2 regions of the Dorea sp. genome follow, and region 2 is predicted to be linked to the other one. Evidence: predicted binding sites of a transcription regulator. Region 2 holds the regulator's gene; the other holds the start of a gene.
What was found. Region 2 encodes Rex, which represses fermentation and respiration genes when NADH is low (regulators of the CRP and FNR family bind a similar motif). Its sites were predicted from a motif close to ATTGTTAANTANTTAACAAT; they were not measured.

Region 1 (9,296 bases), on a different contig from region 2:
TGCAACAAAAAACCACATGGTCACTATTACAGGTAACCATGTGGCGAAAAATAGATTGCTCTAGAAAAATCCACATTTATTTTAGGGATACATTATAGCATTGTCTTTCCATGAATGTCAATTACTAATTGGAATAAAATATTTCTGCCTAAAATATTTTCCCAACGCACTCCATCCTCTCGAACCTCCTAACAGATTTTATTCCCATTTGCTTTCATTTTAAACTTCATTCCAAGCATCTCTGCCGCACGCTTGCACATCAACATACGTTGTAAAAATATTTCAAAATAATCCAGAATAGAACAAATCCCCTCGTCCAGCTCAATTTCCAGTAAAATTACTTTCTTTTCTACATTTACATGAAGTGTAGAAGCTACCGCCGCATAATTTACCCGGTCATGCTTATCAAAGCTTTCCTTAATCGTATTACGCACACGGTTCCTCCTTACATCTGTCTTATCCGCCAAAATTAATGCTGCCGATACCGCATCCACAGCCATCCCTGTTGCTTCGTCATGCTGACCGATTGCACTGACGATCACAGCTATATCTTCATCCGGAACTTTCAAATCTCTCAAAATCTGAAATGCCATAATTGCCGAGCTATGTGCATGATCCACACGGTTCACACAGTTTCCCATATCATGCATATAGCCTGCGATCTTCGCAAGTTCAATAGTATGTTCATTATACCCCAGTTTTTCCAGGATATTTCCGGCCGTCTCTGCAACCTTCACTGCATGACCTCTGGAATGCTCCGTATATCCAAGTGCTCCAAGTACTCTGTTTCCCTGTTCTATATATGCATTCATCTCCGGCATTTTCTTGATTGTTTTATATGTAACTTTACTCAACTTTCATCTGATCCTTTCCATTTCTTATCTGGTGTAGCCGTTCTGTTCTTCTGTTTTGCAGAGCCTATTTCCAATACTTTATCTGTCTACAATCTGTGTATTGCATCCATCGCAAGTTCGGAACGCTCACACTCCTCTGCCGACATCGTAATCTGATAACACAATGGGCTGCCTTTCATATACTCTGACGCATAGCTTAGTCCATTGGTTCTTTCATCCAGGAACGGACGGTCTATCTGATTCGGATCACCAAGTAAAATTATCTTCGTTCCTTTTCCTGCTCTTGTTATAATTCCCTTCACCTGATTCGGTGTCATATTCTGTGCTTCATCTATGATCAGATATGTCTTTACAAATGATCTTCCTCTGATAAAATTCATCGCTTCTGTCTGGATCAGACCTCTGGCAAATATCTCTTCGATTTTTCCCTGCAATTCCTGTTCATCCTGATAACGTTCTTCTTCGTCGGAGTCAATCAGCTGTTCCAGATTATCTACGATTGGACGCATCAACGGTGATATCTTTTCCTGCTCATCTCCCGGCAGGAACCCGATATCCTGGTCAAACTGTGCATTCGGTCTGCAAATCAGAATTCTTCTATATTCTCCTGTTGGATTATTCAATACTTTTTCCAATCCGACAGCCAGTGAATAAAATGTCTTTGCCGTACCTGCCATTCCTTTTACGATTACAAGTGGTGCCTTCTCTGCAGACTTCATCAACGCCTCCTGAAGGAAATACTGTCCTGCATTTCTTGGCTTGATTCCATACGGTTGGCTCTTTCGGAATTCCAATGGAACAACTTTCTTTCCTTCCACTCTTCCTAAATGTGTCTTTTTTAACGACTGATCCGCCTTTAATATAATAAATTCATTCTCTGTAAGCTCCGGCTGATACTGATTGCCATCTTCATCGGACAAATATAGTTCCTTCAGATGTACGCCTTTTTTCTTAAAATCTTTGAATTTATCTTCTGCTACATAACAAACCTTTCTACCACTGTATTGTCCTCCTTCTTCAATCACCTGTTCTGTACTAAAATCCTGTGCTTCAATCCCAAGTATCTGCGCTTTCAGTCTGAGAACCAGATCCTTTGTCACAAGAACAACTGGTTTTTCTTTTTCCGTAATTCCTTTACAAACCTTTAGTATCCTGTTATCCGGCTTATCTTCCGGAAGGCTTTCTGGCAATTCTACATTTACACAATTCGCTTCTACTCTCAGGATTCCTCCATTTTCCATCTGGACACCTTTTAGAAGATCCCCTTTTGTTCTCAGTTTTTCAAGAAAACGAATCGCCCTTCTTGCATTCGCGCCCTTTTCTCCTTCTGCTTTTTTAAGTCCATCCAGTTCTTCTAACACGACCAGCGGTAATATCACCCGGTTTTCTTCAAAACACTGACACGCATATGGAGCCTGGATTAATATATTAGTATCAATAACATAGGATTTGATCATAGATAATTCTCACTCTTTCTGATTTTGTTCTTTGTACATATTTAGGTATAGTATGAAAATATTGAATCTATTCGATGGTTTTGTAAAAAGGACGTTAAGTTATCATTGAGCCTAACTGGAAATATTTACAGTATCTGCTATCCATATTTTCTTTTAACCAAAATAGCAAGAAAAAAAGAAATACTTTTCAAGCCAGGGATTGTAACAGTACTCTATCCTCAGCTTCAAAAAGTATTTCTCTTTTTATCTCATACAGAGAATCTGCCACGACGGCTTCTTCCGACCGCATGGCGATTCCAATATTTTTAATTTTTATGCTCCGACTCTCTCTGATTTTTCCAAATCATATATGCTTTTTAATGTTTACACAATTATTCTCCGAGAAAATATTTTCCATATGCATCTGCTGCCTTGATTGCTGCGCATACGGTCTCTGGTGTTACTTCAAATGGCATATTGTGAAGTGTGTCGTTCTCTGCACAGGCTGCTGTTGCAACTGCCATCAGTTTTTCATCTGTAACTTCTGTGATACCAAGTTCTTTTAATGTCACAGGCAGTCCCAGTTCGATACACCAGTCGATGATATCCTCCAGTTCTTCTGCCGGAATATTCTCAAGAACCAGCTGTGTGATCGTTCCGAATGCAACTTTCTCACCATGGTACATATGATGGCACTCATCCAGTACGGTAAATCCATTATGTATTGCATGTGCTCCTGCAAGTCCACCGCTCTCGAATCCGATACCGCTAAGTAAGGTATTTGCCTCGATGACTTTTTCCACTGCCGGTGTACATGCACCTGCTTCCAGCGCAAGTTTTGCCTTTACACCTTCTGCCATCAACGTATCAAAGCACAGTTTTGCAAGTGCGATTGCTGCCTGTGTAACCTGTCCTCCGGCACAGGTCGTTGCCCCACTTGCCTGACAGGCTCTTGCTTCAAAATATGTTGCCAGCGCATCACCCATTCCGGAAACGGTAAGTCTTACCGGTGATTTTGCAATAATCTCTGTATCCATCAGAACCATATTCGGGTTAGCCGGAAGGAATAAATATTCTTCGAATACTCCATCATCTGTATAAATAACTGACAGTGCGCTGCATGGTGCATCTGTAGATGCAATCGTCGGGCAGATCAGAACCGGTGCTTCTTTATAATAAGCAACTGCTTTCGCTGTATCCAGGATCTTACCACCACCGATACCAATCACGACATCACAGCCTTTTTCATTCATGATATCCACCAGACGGTTGATCTCGTTCTTGCTGCATTCTCTGTTGAAATACTCATATACCGGTGTGATCTCGTAGCCTTCAAATCCAGTATTTACAACGTCTCCGATACGTTTATATCCGGATTCTGTGATCAGTACAAGTGCTTTTTTTCCATACTTCTGGGCGTATTCCCCAAGCTTTTTCATCTCGCCTGCACCTTGTACATATTTACTTGGACTACATAAAATTTTTGCCATGATATTTACCTCCTGTAATCTTCATATTTCGTTGTGTTATTTTATTAACAATTTAGCTTTATTGTATGCTTTTGATACTATTGTGTCAATAAAATTGAGGTAAATATTATGGTAAAATTATCGCAATCTCTATATCACAATCCCATTGCAATGATCAATCTCATGCTGAATAATCTGCGCCGTCCATCCAGTATATTTCTGACGCTGCTTTTTCCAGTTCATATCCTGATATTCCACTTCTATTTCCTGATATCTGGTACATTTTCTCACACCAGTCAAAGACAGGCATCCTTCTTCTGTCTCATATTTTCCGGATCTTTTTACAATCTTTGGATTGAACATTGCTACATTCATGAATCCCATATTGACAGCAATGATACATTTTTTTACCCCAATCATATTAGCTGCCATACCAACACAGCCTTCTTCATGCGCTTTCAATGTGTCCAGAAGATCTATTGCTATCTGCTTATCGGATTCAGTTGCCGGTTCTGATTTTTGATTTAGAAAGAATATGTCTTTCATAATTGGTCTTATCATTATTTTTTCACCCTCATCTTTTATATTCATAATAAATCTGCATTTTGGAAAACTTGAGCAACCGTAAATTTCCCATAACTCTTTTCCTTTAGTAAATGTATTCTGTCGTAATTTTACCATTTGTGTTCTTGTATTTCAATTGTTGAAGCACCTTGCCAGCAATTCCTAAAATGAATTTTCCAACGCTTTCTAACTATACTATTCACATTTATTAACAATTTCTTCGAAATTTGATCACTGTTTCATCACAATTTGCTTCTATACTAGGAATTGTTCAAAGGAACAAACAAATTAAATCTTTTTCATAACTTTTTTCCTCAGGACTGCACTCCTCCCTAACAATGCAGTCCTATTTTAATGCAATCATTATAGATACGATAAAAGGACATTTATGCATAACTTTTACTTTAACATAAATGTCCTTTTCTATATTTCCGATTCTAAACAGAATCCTTATAATTATCATTTATCCTTATGATTTTCAAACGATATCTTTTCATTCTTCATCCACAATTATGAAATAAATTTCTTAAAAAATGCACACTCATCATCATTACAAACTTCCGCCATCTCAAGTCGCATATCGTAATGAAATACATGTCCAAGCGGTCTTTCGTTCCATTTATAAAATCTATAGCATGTTGTTACATTACATTCTGTCAGACGTTGTACCAACTGTGGTGCCTCATCCCGCAGGAAATCACCTTCTGCTGTCATAACAAATGTCGGAGGATAATTCTCTGTTATATGTAATACCGGTGACATCAGCCACTTTTCTTTCTCTGTTCCATGTCCTGGGAGATAATCCTTCATTAATTCACTCGTTTCTTCTCCCTCTGTGATTGTGATACTTGCCAGTCCACAATTCAAAGCAATTGCCTTCAGAGTAAAGCCATCAGGTACTTTAAACATATACTCTTTCGCATATTCTGGATTCGTACAAATTGCTGCATATAAACTAAGTCCTTGCGCACCTGCCGAATCTCCTACCATAAAAACATTCTCTGTATCAAGGTCATATTCTCCCGCATGTTCCATCACCCAGGTTACTACCCTGTTCGTATCTTCCAACGGTGCCGGATACTGATATTCTGGTGCCAGCCGGTAAGTATAATTGACAACTGCAAATCCTCTTTTTACAAGACTCATACAATAGTACTGATAGCGTTCTTTGTCACCATATACCCATCCACCTCCGTGAAAGCTGATAATAACCGGAAGCTTCTGTCCTTTTGTATCCTTTGGTCTATAGACATCCAGTACCTGCCACTTAGAATCATTTCCATAACAGATATCGTCAAATCTTTACAGTACTTCAGAAAAAACTCATATTCCCAAAGTATCGTGATCAGCTCTATCTTTTCTTTTTTCCCTGTATCTCTTCCCGAATGAATCACACCACTATTAATAATACATAATTCCCCTGCTTCGACGATTCTTTTCTGTCCATCAATTACAAATTCTACATTTCCACTCAGCACAAGATTAATCTCTATATGCCTGTGCCAGTGCGGAGAGACATACGTATCCTCACTTGGTAAATTCTGCAAAAGAATCTGTGCCGGGATTCTCAGGTCATGCAGTACCTCTTCCATTCTATAATTATCTAAAACCGCCATCTTATTCTCTTTCCTTCGAATGCATCTTCATATAACCATACAATTCCTGATGCAGCTGCCGGAACCGGTCCGGCGAATTCATGACATATTTATATAATAGCCGATGCCCCAATTCACTCTGGTAAGTCCGGCTCAATAGATTTGCCAGCATACCTGTCGGCATACTTTTGATCACATATAACTTACTTGGACATAGCATCCGCTTTTCATCAATCCAACGCAGATTTTTCTTGATACGTACAGCCGTCAGTGTCATCCATTTTTCATCTGCACATATTCTCTCCGGACATTTACTCAGACGGTAAGCATCTGCCATCGGCACAATCACACCCAGATGAGATACCTGCCAGTGATGCATCTCCGGCACAATCTGATATGGGATGTGACTTCTTTTAAATATGTAAGCCAGCACGTCCTGTCTGTTACTTCTTCTTCCACCGATTTCTCCAAATGTGGTTGGAAGAATTGCCCTTGGCAACAGCTGTGCATCCAGGATTCCACCTTCCATACATCCGCTTACTCCCGGAAATGCCGGAAGAATCCTGCCTTTTCCGCAGATCTTCTCCCATTTACGGTATGGCTGTACTGTATTTGCCATCATTACAATATTCGGACTTGTATTCTCTTTTAATTCTTCCAGTGCTGCCTCTACCTGCTTTTCACCCACTGTCAGGAACACAAACTGGTATCTGTCGTCTGGTTTTATCTCGCCGATTGCATTTACTTCTACCTTATGCGCTCCGGTCTTACCCCTGTACCATAAGCCGTGTTCCTGTAATTCTTTTAGTCGTTGTCCCTTGGCATACATCGTTACATCCATTCCTGCTTTGGCGAATTTGGATGCGTAGAGACTTCCGATGACGCCTGCGCCGTAGATTAGGATTCGCATATAATCACCTGCTTTCGTAATTTTTTATCTATGTTACACTCTAACCCTTGTATGATATATTCTGTCGTAATTCTACCATCCACATCTTCAGAATTCAATTATAAGAAATGAATCTCCGGATTTATTAATTCCCATCATTTAACACTTTCTCCCCACTTTGATCACCATTTCATCACAATTTGCTCCTATACTATGAATTGTTCAAAGGAACACAAAGTAAATCTTTTTCATAATTTTTCCTCAGGACTGCACTCCTCCCTAACAATGCAGTCCTATTTTTATGCTCTTATATAATGCATGGCAGCAAAAAAACCTCCCTGCCGGACTCATCCGGCAAGGAGGTAAAACATTCTTTTTATCTAATTATATTTTTATAATCCATTTCTAAGTTCTTTTTTCACTTCACGCTTACGTTCCAGATTGGAAACGATCATACAGCAGGATGCATCTCCTGTAATATTTACCACGGTACGTCCCATATCAAAAATACGGTCTACGCCGGCTACGAGTGCGATTCCGTCTACCGGAAGTCCTACTGATGTAAGTACCATCGCAAGCATAACCATACCGGCTCCTGGAACGCCCGCTGTTCCGATGGAAGCAAGTGTTGCTGTCAGAATCATTGTAAGCATCTGTGCAAATGTCAGGTGAATTCCGTAACATGATGCGATGAAGATTGCGCATACGCCCTGATAGATTGCGGTTCCATCCATATTGATGGTTGCTCCAAGTGGAAGTACAAAAGAGGATACTTCTTTAGAAGCTCCCATCTTCTCTACACATTCCATATTAATTGGAAGTGTTCCCACTGATGAAGAACTTGAAAATGCAAACATGATTGCAGGAAGCATTCCTTTGAAGAATTTCACCGGGCTCATGCCGCCAAGTGCTTTTACCGCCAGAGAATATACAACAACTGCATGAATGATATAACATACATAAGCTGCCAGAAGCACCATTGCAAGTGATCCGATAATGGCCGGGCCGTTGGCTGCGATTACCGGACTTAACAGGCAGAATACACCGATCGGAGATAATTTTAAGATCATCTCCATGCATTTCATAAATATATCATTCAGATCATTACATGCTGTAACAATTCTTACATTTCTTTCGCCTTCTCCAAGCAGAATAATTCCAAACCCAAGAATGAGTGCTATCACAATCACCTGAAGCATATTTGCTTCTACCATTGGTGACAGAAAGTTTGATGGAAAGATATTAACAATTGTATCCATCAGTGATATTGTCTGGTCTGCCTCATAAGACAGATCGGTTGTCGCAATCTTCGGAAATGCTCCCTTGAACACATTAGCTCCGATAAGACCAAATGTGATTGCAAATGCAGTTGTACACATATAATAAATAACTGTCTTTGCTCCAATCGATCCAACTTTCTTGATATCCTTCATGGAAATGATACCACACATGATCGAAAACAGTACGATCGGAACGACAATGAATTTTAACAGATTCAGAAAGATCGTACCGAATGGTTTGATATATGTCTCTGCAAAGTCAGCATGTTTCTGCATCAGTAATCCGGCAACGATTGCCAGAACCAGTGCAATAAAAATCTGCGCTGCAAGTGACAGCTTTTTCTTTTCCTTCATAAAAAATTTTACCCTCCGTATTCCTTTGTTACTTTTGAATAGCATTTCTTTACTGCAATGTCATTGTAATATTACAATAATTACAGTTGATTACAATTACTAAAAATTGCAAAAAAATAGAGCTTACCCTTTATTGTAATGCCCATCCATTTCTTTATTATTTTATCACATCACTATGTTGAATTCAATAAATATTCTTCCATTATATACAAGAAATTTCTTCCAGCATGTTACTGTTCACACATTCATTATGCAGACAATAATATCTTTCTGCCAATACTTCATATTCCAAATTTGTGAAATCCACCTTTCCTGTTGCATCACATATTGAAATTCCAAAACATTATCTGAAATCATGGTTATTTTATCCAATCTGTGCTATCATTCTATTAGATTTTTCTATCAAAACGCACAGGAAGGAGCACTTTAACGATGAACGAAAGAATTGAACGCGTATTGGAAAAAATGAACGAGAAAGGAATCGATCAGTTACTGGTATCTGATCCACTGAGCATCCGCTTCTTAACAGGAATCATGGTAAATCCTGGGGAAAGATTATATGCCCTGTTACTTAGAACGAGTGGAAAACATACTTTATTCCTGAACTATCTGTATTATGTATCAAATACAGGATTCGAAGAAGTATGGTTCAGTGACATGGATGACCAGATCGGTGTTCTGATGGAGCACATTGATACAAAGAGCACTCTTGGTATCGATAAGACATGGCCTGCACGTTTCCTCATCCCACTTCAGGAGCGTTGCCCTGAGATGAAGACAATCTGGGGATCTGATTGTGTAGACGGTGTTCGTGCTGTCAAGAATGCAGAAGAGATCGAGATCATGAAACATGCA
Region 2 (9,296 bases):
ATCAGCTCCATTGCAGGTTTCAGTGGAACATTTTCTTTTTCCACTTCATCCGACGGATACATACCATACGTTGTGATTCCCGCACGGACAATATCCATATTGGCATCCTTTACGTCAATGATACCCGCACTGTTTGAACAGTGATAATATGAAAATGTAACATTTCTCTTTTTCAGTTCTTCTTTCATCCAGAGATATTTTTCGAGCTGTTCATTGGTAAATGTCTTATCTCCTTCATCTGCTTTTGAAAAATGTGTAAACATTCCTTCCATAACAATATTCGGAAGCTTACTGATCTTTGCGATCACATCTGCATTTTCTTTTGTAATCTGAAATCCAAGTCTTGACATTCCCGTATCCAGTTTGATATGTGCATAGACTTTACAATCCATCGCTGCCGCAAGTTCTGATACTTCTTTTGCCATCTCATAGCTGTAAAGTGTCATACGGACTTCATTACGCAACATAACTTCCCACTGATCCGGGAAAATGCACCCCAGCACCAGTACCGGCTTTTTCAGGCACGCATCTTTTAACAAAATAGCCTCATCCAGTGTCGCAACCGCATAACCCCAGATATAATCTTTTGCTTCCAGAAGTCTTGCGATCTGTACAGCACCGTGTCCATAACCATCCATCTTAATAACGGCCATGATCTGGGTACCTTCCTCGATATTCTTCTTCATCATCTCTATATTATATTCAACCGCATCCAAATCGACTCTGGCTAAAACTCTTGTATATTGTTTCACTGTTATTATTCCTCCAGTTCCATTAATGCTTTACTGATATATTCTATCAGATCTCTCGCCATTACACTATATACGCCTTTTTCAATTTTTGCAAGGTCACCGGACAATCCATGTACATAAGTACCAAGAGAAGCTGCTTCTTCCAGCTCTTTTCCCTGTGCCATAAATCCCGCAATGATACCTGCAAGCACATCACCGGATCCTGCTTTTGCCATAGCACAGTTACCTGTCTGATTTAACCGGATTCCTCTTTCTTCTCCTGCGATCAGCGTTCTGGAATCTTTTAACACACATACAATACGAAGTGTCTCCGCAAATTGTTTTAAGAACTCCACTCTGTCTTTTTTCAGATTTTCTACAGAATCTCCTGTTACTCTTGACATTTCCTTCATATGTGGTGTGATCACAAATCTTCTTCCTTCTATATGTCTTAAATAATTCTTATTATCTGCCAGAAGATTCAGCCCATCTGCATCAATCAGACATGGAACTCTTACATAATCAATCACTGTTTTTAATATTCTTTCTGCCGTTTTACTTTGTCCAAGTCCTGATCCGACACAGACTGCATCTGCCCACTCCAGTAACCGGATTACTTCTACCTGTTCAAAATCTTCATATGTCGTAATGATTGCTTCCGGAAGAAGTGTCTGAAGAATCGCCCTGTTGTCTTTTGCAGTATATATTCTCACAAGTCCGGCTCCTGCCATATATGCAGCATGCGCATTCAGATATGCGGCTCCTGCCATGCCCTTACTTCCTGCAATTATCAGTAGTTTTCCATAACTTCCTTTGTTAGAATCTTCTTCTCTTTTTGGAAGGAGCTTTCTGTAATCTTCTTTTTCATCACTTTTTACTATATCCGTATCATCCATCAGCGGCTGCGCAGAGATCCCGATATCCCAGACAACCGTTTTTCCGGCATATTTTCTTCCCTGTGCCAGTTCCAGTCCAAGCTTTTTGAACTGAAATGTGACCGTATAATCCGCCTCAAATGCACATCCAAGCACACATCCTGTTGTTGCAGATAATCCGGAAGGGATATCTACTGCAAACCTTACTGCATCCTGTGCATTCATCCATTCTATTACCTGTCTGTAAATTCCGTCCACATCACGGCTGAGACCGACACCGAATACCGCATCAATCACCAGACTGTAATGTCCGTCTTCCGGTATACAGTATCTGACTTTTCCGCCGCATGCCTCCAGTTTCCTGATCTGTTCTTTCGTTTCTTTCGTGCAATGCTCCGCATCTCCTACCAGAAATGCCTGTACTTTATAATCTTTTTCTAATAACATTCTCGCAATTGCGAATCCGTCCCCTCCGTTGTTTCCCGTTCCACATACGACACAGACATCCGAAAAATCCATTTTTTCCTGTTCCATTATCTGTATACATCCGTCTGCGGCACGTTCCATTAATTCCAGTGACGGAACACCTAACTTCTGAATGGTATATTGATCTGCAGATTTCATCTGCGCTGCATTTACCAAATACTGCATATCATCATCTCCCAACTGACATATTTACGCAACCTGAATCCTGATAATTTTGATAAAGGTACTTTGGTAATCTACAGAAGCCGCCACTGGCGGCTTCTGTAGAACACAAGTTGACAAAAGGACGTGTAAAAGTATATCCGCCTTACAGATTACTCTTACACGTCATTTTTATGTTTTTATTTATGATCTTCTTTGTAGCGGCTGATGTTATAAGACAGCTGCATCAGACTCTCTGATAAATGCACATTTTCAACCACAACATTATCTGGAAGGTTCAGATCTGTATGTGCAAAATTCCAGATAGCCCGCACACCGTTTTCCACCAGCATGTTTGCTACTTCAATTGCTTTTTCCTTCGGAATTGTAAGAACAGCAATATCTATATCATTGTTCTGTACAAATGTCTTCAGATCATCCATCATACGGATCGGCACACCACGGATCGATACGCCCTGAAGTCTTGGATTGACATCAAAAATCCCTCTCAGGATAAAACCACGGTTTTCAAAAGCTGCATAATTTGCCAGTGCCTGCCCAAGATTTCCGGCACCGATAATAATAATATTATGATCTTCTTCCAAACCTAATATCTTTCCAATCTCCGTATATAAATACTTTACATTATAACCATATCCCTGTTGTCCGAATCCTCCGAAGTTATTAAGATCCTGACGGATCTGAGATGCTGTTACTTTCATGCGCTTGCTCAGATCATTCGAAGAGATACGTTCTACACCATTTTCCAACAGTTCACCCAAATATCTGTAATACCTCGGCAGTCTTCTGATGACAGCACGAGAAATCTCTCTTTCTTCCAATATATTCACCCTTCCAATCTTAGTCTAGGATAATTATATAAAATTGAAAGATTATTGTCAAACTATTGTTGAATTTTATACAATTTCCGTTATAATAAAGTAGCATATGCAAATGCATTTTAGGAATACAGACAGAATAATGTATCCATATTTAGGAGGAAATTTATGATATTAGCATGTCACGGGATCCAGAAATCCTTTGGGGAACATCTCATTGTGAATGATGGATCTTTTCATATAGAGGATCATGAAAAAGCCGCTCTCGTCGGACCGAACGGAGCGGGAAAATCGACCCTTCTTAAGATGATCGTCGGTGAACTTGCACCGGACGGAGGGAATGTCATCCTCACAAAGGGGAAGACCTTAGGCTACCTGGCCCAGCATCAGGAAATGCAGAGTGGGAACACCATTTACGAAGAAGTAAAGACCGCAAAATCCGATATTATCGCGATGGAACGGCGTATCCGCGAGATCGAGATGGAATTAAAGCACCTATCCGGCGAAGCCTTAAATGACCGGTTAGAAACTTATAACCGCCTTACTGCGGCTTTCGAGCGCGAAAATGGTTATGCATATGAAAGCGAGATCACCGGTGTTTTAAAGGGGCTTGGTTTTACAGAAACTGATTTTACAAAACCCGTAGATACTCTTTCCGGAGGTCAGAAAACCCGTGTTTCCCTTGGCAAACTTCTGCTCACGAAACCGGATATTCTGCTTCTGGATGAGCCGACCAACCACCTGGATCTGAACTCCATCGCATGGCTGGAAACCTATCTTTTAAACTATCAGGGAGCCGTACTTATCGTCTCACATGACCGTTATTTTCTAAACAAAGTTGTGACAAAAGTTCTGGAAATCGAGCTTGGCACTCTTCGTACTTACATGGGAAATTACAGCGATTATGCTGCCAAGAAGCAGCAGCTCCGTGATATCCGTCTGAAAGAATACCTGAATCAGCAGCAAGAAATCAAGCATCAGGAAGCTGTCATCGAAAAGCTGCGTTCTTTCAACCGCGAAAAATCAATCAAGCGGGCAGAAAGTCGTGAAAAAATGCTTGAAAAGATGCAGACCATCGAAAAACCGGTGGAAGTCAATACCGACATCCATCTGAAACTTGAACCTTCCTGCGTCAGCGGTAACGACGTCTTAACCATCGAGCACTTATGCAAATCATTTCCGGGGCAGGAATTATTTACAGATATTAATCTGGAGATCAAACGTGGCGAGCATGTGGCTGTGATCGGTGATAACGGAACCGGTAAAACCACGCTCTTAAAAATATTGAACCATGTCATTGCAGCCGACTCCGGAACTTACACCCTTGGCTCCAATGTAAAAATCGGTTACTACGACCAGGAACATCATGTACTTCATATGGAAAAGACCATTTTTGATGAAATCTCTGATGATTACCCGGCACTTACCAATACAGAGATCCGCAATGTACTTGCTGCCTTCCTTTTCACAGGAGACGATGTATTCAAACAGATCAGCTCTTTGAGCGGTGGGGAACGAGGACGTGTTTCTCTTGCAAAGCTGATGCTTTCAGAGGCGAATTTCCTGATCCTCGATGAGCCGACCAACCACCTGGATATTGCATCAAAAGAAATTCTGGAAAATGCGCTGAATGATTATACCGGCACAGTACTTTACGTTTCACATGACCGTTATTTTATCAACCAGACTGCAACCCGTATTCTGGATCTTGTCAATCATACATTTGTCAACTACATTGGCAATTATGACTATTATCTGGAGAAAAAAGAAGAACTTACCACAGCCTATGCCGGCACTTCTGCTTCACCGGATCCGGACAGTACTTCTGAAAGATCTGTCTCTGAATCCAAGCTCAGCTGGCAGGAACAAAAAGAAGCCCAGGCAAAACTCAGGAAACGCCAAAACGAACTGAAAAAGACAGAAGAACGTATTGGCGAACTGGAAGAACGTGATGGAGAAATTGATTCTCTGATGGTACAGGAAGAAATCTTTACCAATTCTGTAAAATGTCAGGAACTTGCAAAAGAAAAAGCTGCCATTGCGGAAGAACTGGAAGAATTATACGAAAAATGGGAAGAACTTGCAGAAGAAGTTTAATTTTTCTAATCCTTTATCTGTTGTAGTTTCTTATAGCTGTGGCGGTAACCTTTAAGTTCTCTTACACACTTTTTAACAAAAAGGGAGTGTTGCAAAATAACTGTTTTCAGTTATCGAGCAATACTCCTTTTTTGTATGCCTAAATATCTTATTTTTTAATTTTTAAAGAGTTTCCAGTTTTTCTGCGATTGCTTTAATGAATCCCTCACTGTTAAGTACTGTTGGATTTTCGAGTGTAGTGATCAGTGCCAGGTCTTTTGTCATCTTTCCTTCTTCGATCGTATCAATCGTTGCTTTTTCAAGCTTATCGGCAAACGCCATTAATTCTTCATTTCCATCCAGCTCTCCACGTTTTCTGAGTGCTCCAGTCCATGCAAAGATCGTTGCTACAGAGTTTGTAGATGTCTCTTCCCCTTTCAGGTGCTTGTAATAATGTCTCTGTACCGTTCCATGTGCTGCTTCATATTCATAATTTCCATCCGGTGATACCAGAACTGATGTCATCATGGCAAGTGAACCAAATGCAGAAGATACCATATCACTCATAACATCTCCGTCATAATTCTTACATGCCCAGATATATCCACCTTCTGATTTCATAACACGTGCAACCGCATCATCGATCAATGTATAGAAATATGTAATTCCGGCTTCTTTAAACTTATCTGCATAGTCTTTGTCAAAGATTTCCTGGAAAATATCTTTAAATGTATGATCGTATTTTTTAGAAATGGTATCCTTTGTTGCAAACCACAGATCCTGTTTTGTATCTAACGCATAGTTAAAGCAGCTTCTTGCAAAACTTTCAATGGATCCACATAAGTTGTGCATTCCCTGCGCAACTCCCGGTCCTGCATAGTTATGAACCAGCTCTCTTGTCTCAGTTCCATCTTCTGCTGTATATACAAGCTCCACTTTTCCTGGTCCAGGAATTTTCATCTCTGTATTTTTATATACATCTCCATATGCATGTCTTGCGATCGTAATTGGCTTTTTCCAGTTCTTTACGCATGGTTCAATCCCTTTTACAACAATCGGTGCGCGGAATACTGTTCCATCAAGAATCGCACGGATTGTTCCATTCGGACTCTTCCACATTTCTTTCAGATCATATTCTGTCATACGTGCGGCATTTGGAGTGATGGTTGCACATTTTACTGCTACTTTATACTTCTTTGTTGCATTTGCTGCATCAATGGTTACCTGATCGTTTGTCTCATTTCTGTATTCCAGACCCAGATCATAATATTCGGTATTCAGTTCAATATATGGCTCCAGAAGATCCTCTTTGATCATCTTCCAGAGGATTCTTGTCATCTCATCTCCGTCCATCTCTACAATCGGTGTTGTCATCTTAATTTTTGCCATGGTAAAGTCTCCTTCCTAATCTATACAATTCTGTAATATTCTCCAATTACTCACCAGACTATCCGTCTGCTTCTGACGCTTATTCTTCCAAATGTAAATTTTCCATTACATGCCAAATATGTTCATTTGCCAGCTGTTCTGCTTTCTTTGCATCTTTTGCTTTTATTGCTTCCAGAATCCCTCTGTGTTCCTCGATGGATTTTTCTGCACGCTCCGGCGCTTCAATCGACATGGTTCTTGCCAGCTGTACGTATTTGTGAAAATCTGTCAATACATGTTCCAGTATTCTGCTGTTGGATGCTTCGTACAGGATCTTATGAAATTTTCCATCCATTTCTGACATCTGTTCAATCTGATTTGCGCCTTTTTTATGTAAATGAAATTCTGACAAAAGTATAACCTCTTCGAGTTCTTCGACCTGGGCATCTGTAATATACTTCGTCGCCCAGTTCGCACATAATCCTTCCAGCTGTGAACGTATTTTATAAATGTCTTTTACATCTTTTCTGGTTATCGCTGTTACATATGCTCCCTTATTCGGAATAATTGTAACCAGCCCTTCCAGTTCTAATTGCCTTAACGCTTCTCTGACCGGAGTTCTACTTACCCCAAGTTCTTCGCCGATCGTTACTTCACGCAATTCCTCATGATTTTTGTATACTCCATTCAGAATATCTTCCCTTAATCGTCTAAACACTCTTCCCCTCAGGGATCTGTCCTGATATTCTTCCATTTATAGCACCTCTGTTAAATCAAATCTATCCCAATTCTCTTACAGTTTTCATCAATGACCTTAATCAGCTCTTCATCTGTCAGAACTGTTACACGTCCTTCTTCATACTGTTCATCAACCCATTCTTTTACTGCTCCTACAAGCTCTGAATTCTTATCTACCTTCTTATCATCCGGAAGCTTAAAGTAAGTATTGATCCAATGTGCAATACCTGCAAGCCCTGATGTGTTGGAAATTGCCACAAGCGGTGGACGGTTCAGGAATTTTCCGGTATCAAATACATTGTAGATTTCTTCATTTTTAAGAAGACCATCTGCATGTATTCCTGCTCTTGTCACATTGAAGTTTCTTCCGACAAATGGTGTTCTGGACGGAATTTTATATCCGATTTCCTTTTCGTAATAATCTGCCATTTCTGTAATAACAGTCGTATCCATCCCATCTAATGTTCCACGAAGCTGTGCATATTCAAATACCATTGCTTCAAGTGGTGTATTTCCTGTTCGTTCTCCGATTCCAAATAACGAACAGTTTACTCCGCAAGCCCCGTACAGCCATGCTGTCGAAGAATTGCTGACCGCTTTGTAAAAATCATTATGTCCATGGAACTCGATCAGTTCACTTGGAACACCTGCATGAACACGAAGTCCATAGATAATACCCGGAATAGATCTTGGGATCACAGCTCCCGGATAGTTAACTCCATATCCCATGGTATCACAGACACGGATCTTAACCGGGATCTTATATTCATCCATCAGCTTCATAAGTTCCAGACAGAACGGAATTACAAATCCGTAGATATCCGAACGGGTGATGTCTTCCAGATGGCATCTTGGGCTGATGCCTGTCTCCAGACATTCTCTGACAACAGACAGATAATGTTCCATTGCCTCACGTCTGGTCATCTTTAATTTATAGAAAATGTGGTAGTCCGAACAGCTTACTAAAATACCGGTTTCTTTCATACCGATTTCTTTTACCAGTTCGAAATCTTTTTTACTTGCACGGATCCAGCTTGTTACCTCTGGGAATTTGTAATCTCTTTCCATACATTTGTATACGGCATCTCTGTCCTTTTTGCTGTAAAGGAAGAACTCACACTGTCTTACTTTTCCTTTCGGACCACCCAGACGATGGAAATAGTCATATAACGTTACAATCTGATCTGTACTATATGGAGCACGGGACTGCTGTCCATCTCTGAATGTCGTATCTGTAATCCATATCTCATCCGGCATACAATGTGGAACGATTCTGTCATTGAATGCGATCTTTGGAATCTCGTCATAATGGAACAGATTCCGGAATACATTCGGTGTCTGTACATCCACCAATGGATACATATGCTCTTCGAGTTGCAATAAGTTTGTATGTTCATTCAGGTATACTTTCCTGTTTTCCATTTCATCGCCTGCTTTCTAAATAGTTTTCTATAGTAAAGTACTAAACTCAACATGTATAATTGTATACAATGATACATGTGTTGTCAATACCATCTTGCATATTTATTCAAAAAAATTACGAGTATAATATTTTCCGTATATCATGCGGAAATATCATACTCGCAATTCTATCGTAACCGCGAAATGTTATCTTTATTTATTACTTTTTTAAATCGTCACATTCCAGGCAACTGCCAATGGCTGTTCTATAGATAAACTTTTTAATAAAGTTTTGCATTTACCTCTCTTGGACTGAATCCTTCATCCTGCAGCGCTTTCATAATCTCATGCTTATGCTCTGTTCCGAAAGCTTCCAGTGTAATACGCAGTTCCACTGCAGCATTACGGTTCGTGCTTACAAACTGGTTATGCTCCAGTTTGATTACGTTACCGTTTACTTTTGCAATGGTAGAAGCAACACGAACCAGTTCTCCCGGTTTATCCGGCAGAAGTACAGATACAGAGAAGATTCTGTCTCTCTGGATCAGACCATGTTGTACGATTGATGACATTGTGATCACATCCATGTTACCACCGCTTAAGATCGATACTACCTTCTTTCCTTTCAGATCCAGCTGTCT

Region 1: a site for Rex is predicted at 3,813-3,832, ahead of ACWJAF_RS06175 (glycerol dehydrogenase). Genes of this name have one in related genera too.

What each region holds. Positions count from the first base shown of each region.
Region 1 is NZ_CDRRQK010000009.1:88,649-97,944, forward strand. Features, by position in the region: gene ACWJAF_RS06165 (HD domain-containing protein) at 189-821, opposite strand; gene ACWJAF_RS06170 (PhoH family protein) at 941-2,311, opposite strand; gene ACWJAF_RS06175 (glycerol dehydrogenase) at 2,683-3,780, opposite strand; gene ACWJAF_RS06180 (peptide deformylase) at 3,910-4,320, opposite strand; gene ACWJAF_RS06185 (alpha/beta hydrolase) at 4,834-5,580, opposite strand; gene ACWJAF_RS06190 (cupin domain-containing protein) at 5,466-5,939, opposite strand; gene ACWJAF_RS06195 (ketopantoate reductase family protein) at 5,941-6,828, opposite strand; gene ACWJAF_RS06200 (dicarboxylate/amino acid:cation symporter) at 7,200-8,441, opposite strand; gene ACWJAF_RS06205 (M24 family metallopeptidase) at 8,874-9,296, shown strand, end outside.
Region 2 is NZ_CDRRQK010000002.1:14,455-23,750, forward strand. Features, by position in the region: gene alr (alanine racemase) at 1-752, opposite strand, end outside; gene ACWJAF_RS01085 (NAD(P)H-hydrate dehydratase) at 758-2,257, opposite strand; gene ACWJAF_RS01090 (redox-sensing transcriptional repressor Rex) at 2,434-3,075, opposite strand; gene ACWJAF_RS01095 (ABC-F family ATP-binding cassette domain-containing protein) at 3,241-5,169, shown strand; gene ACWJAF_RS01100 (NADP-dependent isocitrate dehydrogenase) at 5,332-6,537, opposite strand; gene ACWJAF_RS01105 (GntR family transcriptional regulator) at 6,617-7,270, opposite strand; gene ACWJAF_RS01110 (2-isopropylmalate synthase) at 7,285-8,676, opposite strand; gene ilvA (threonine ammonia-lyase) at 8,937-9,296, opposite strand, start outside.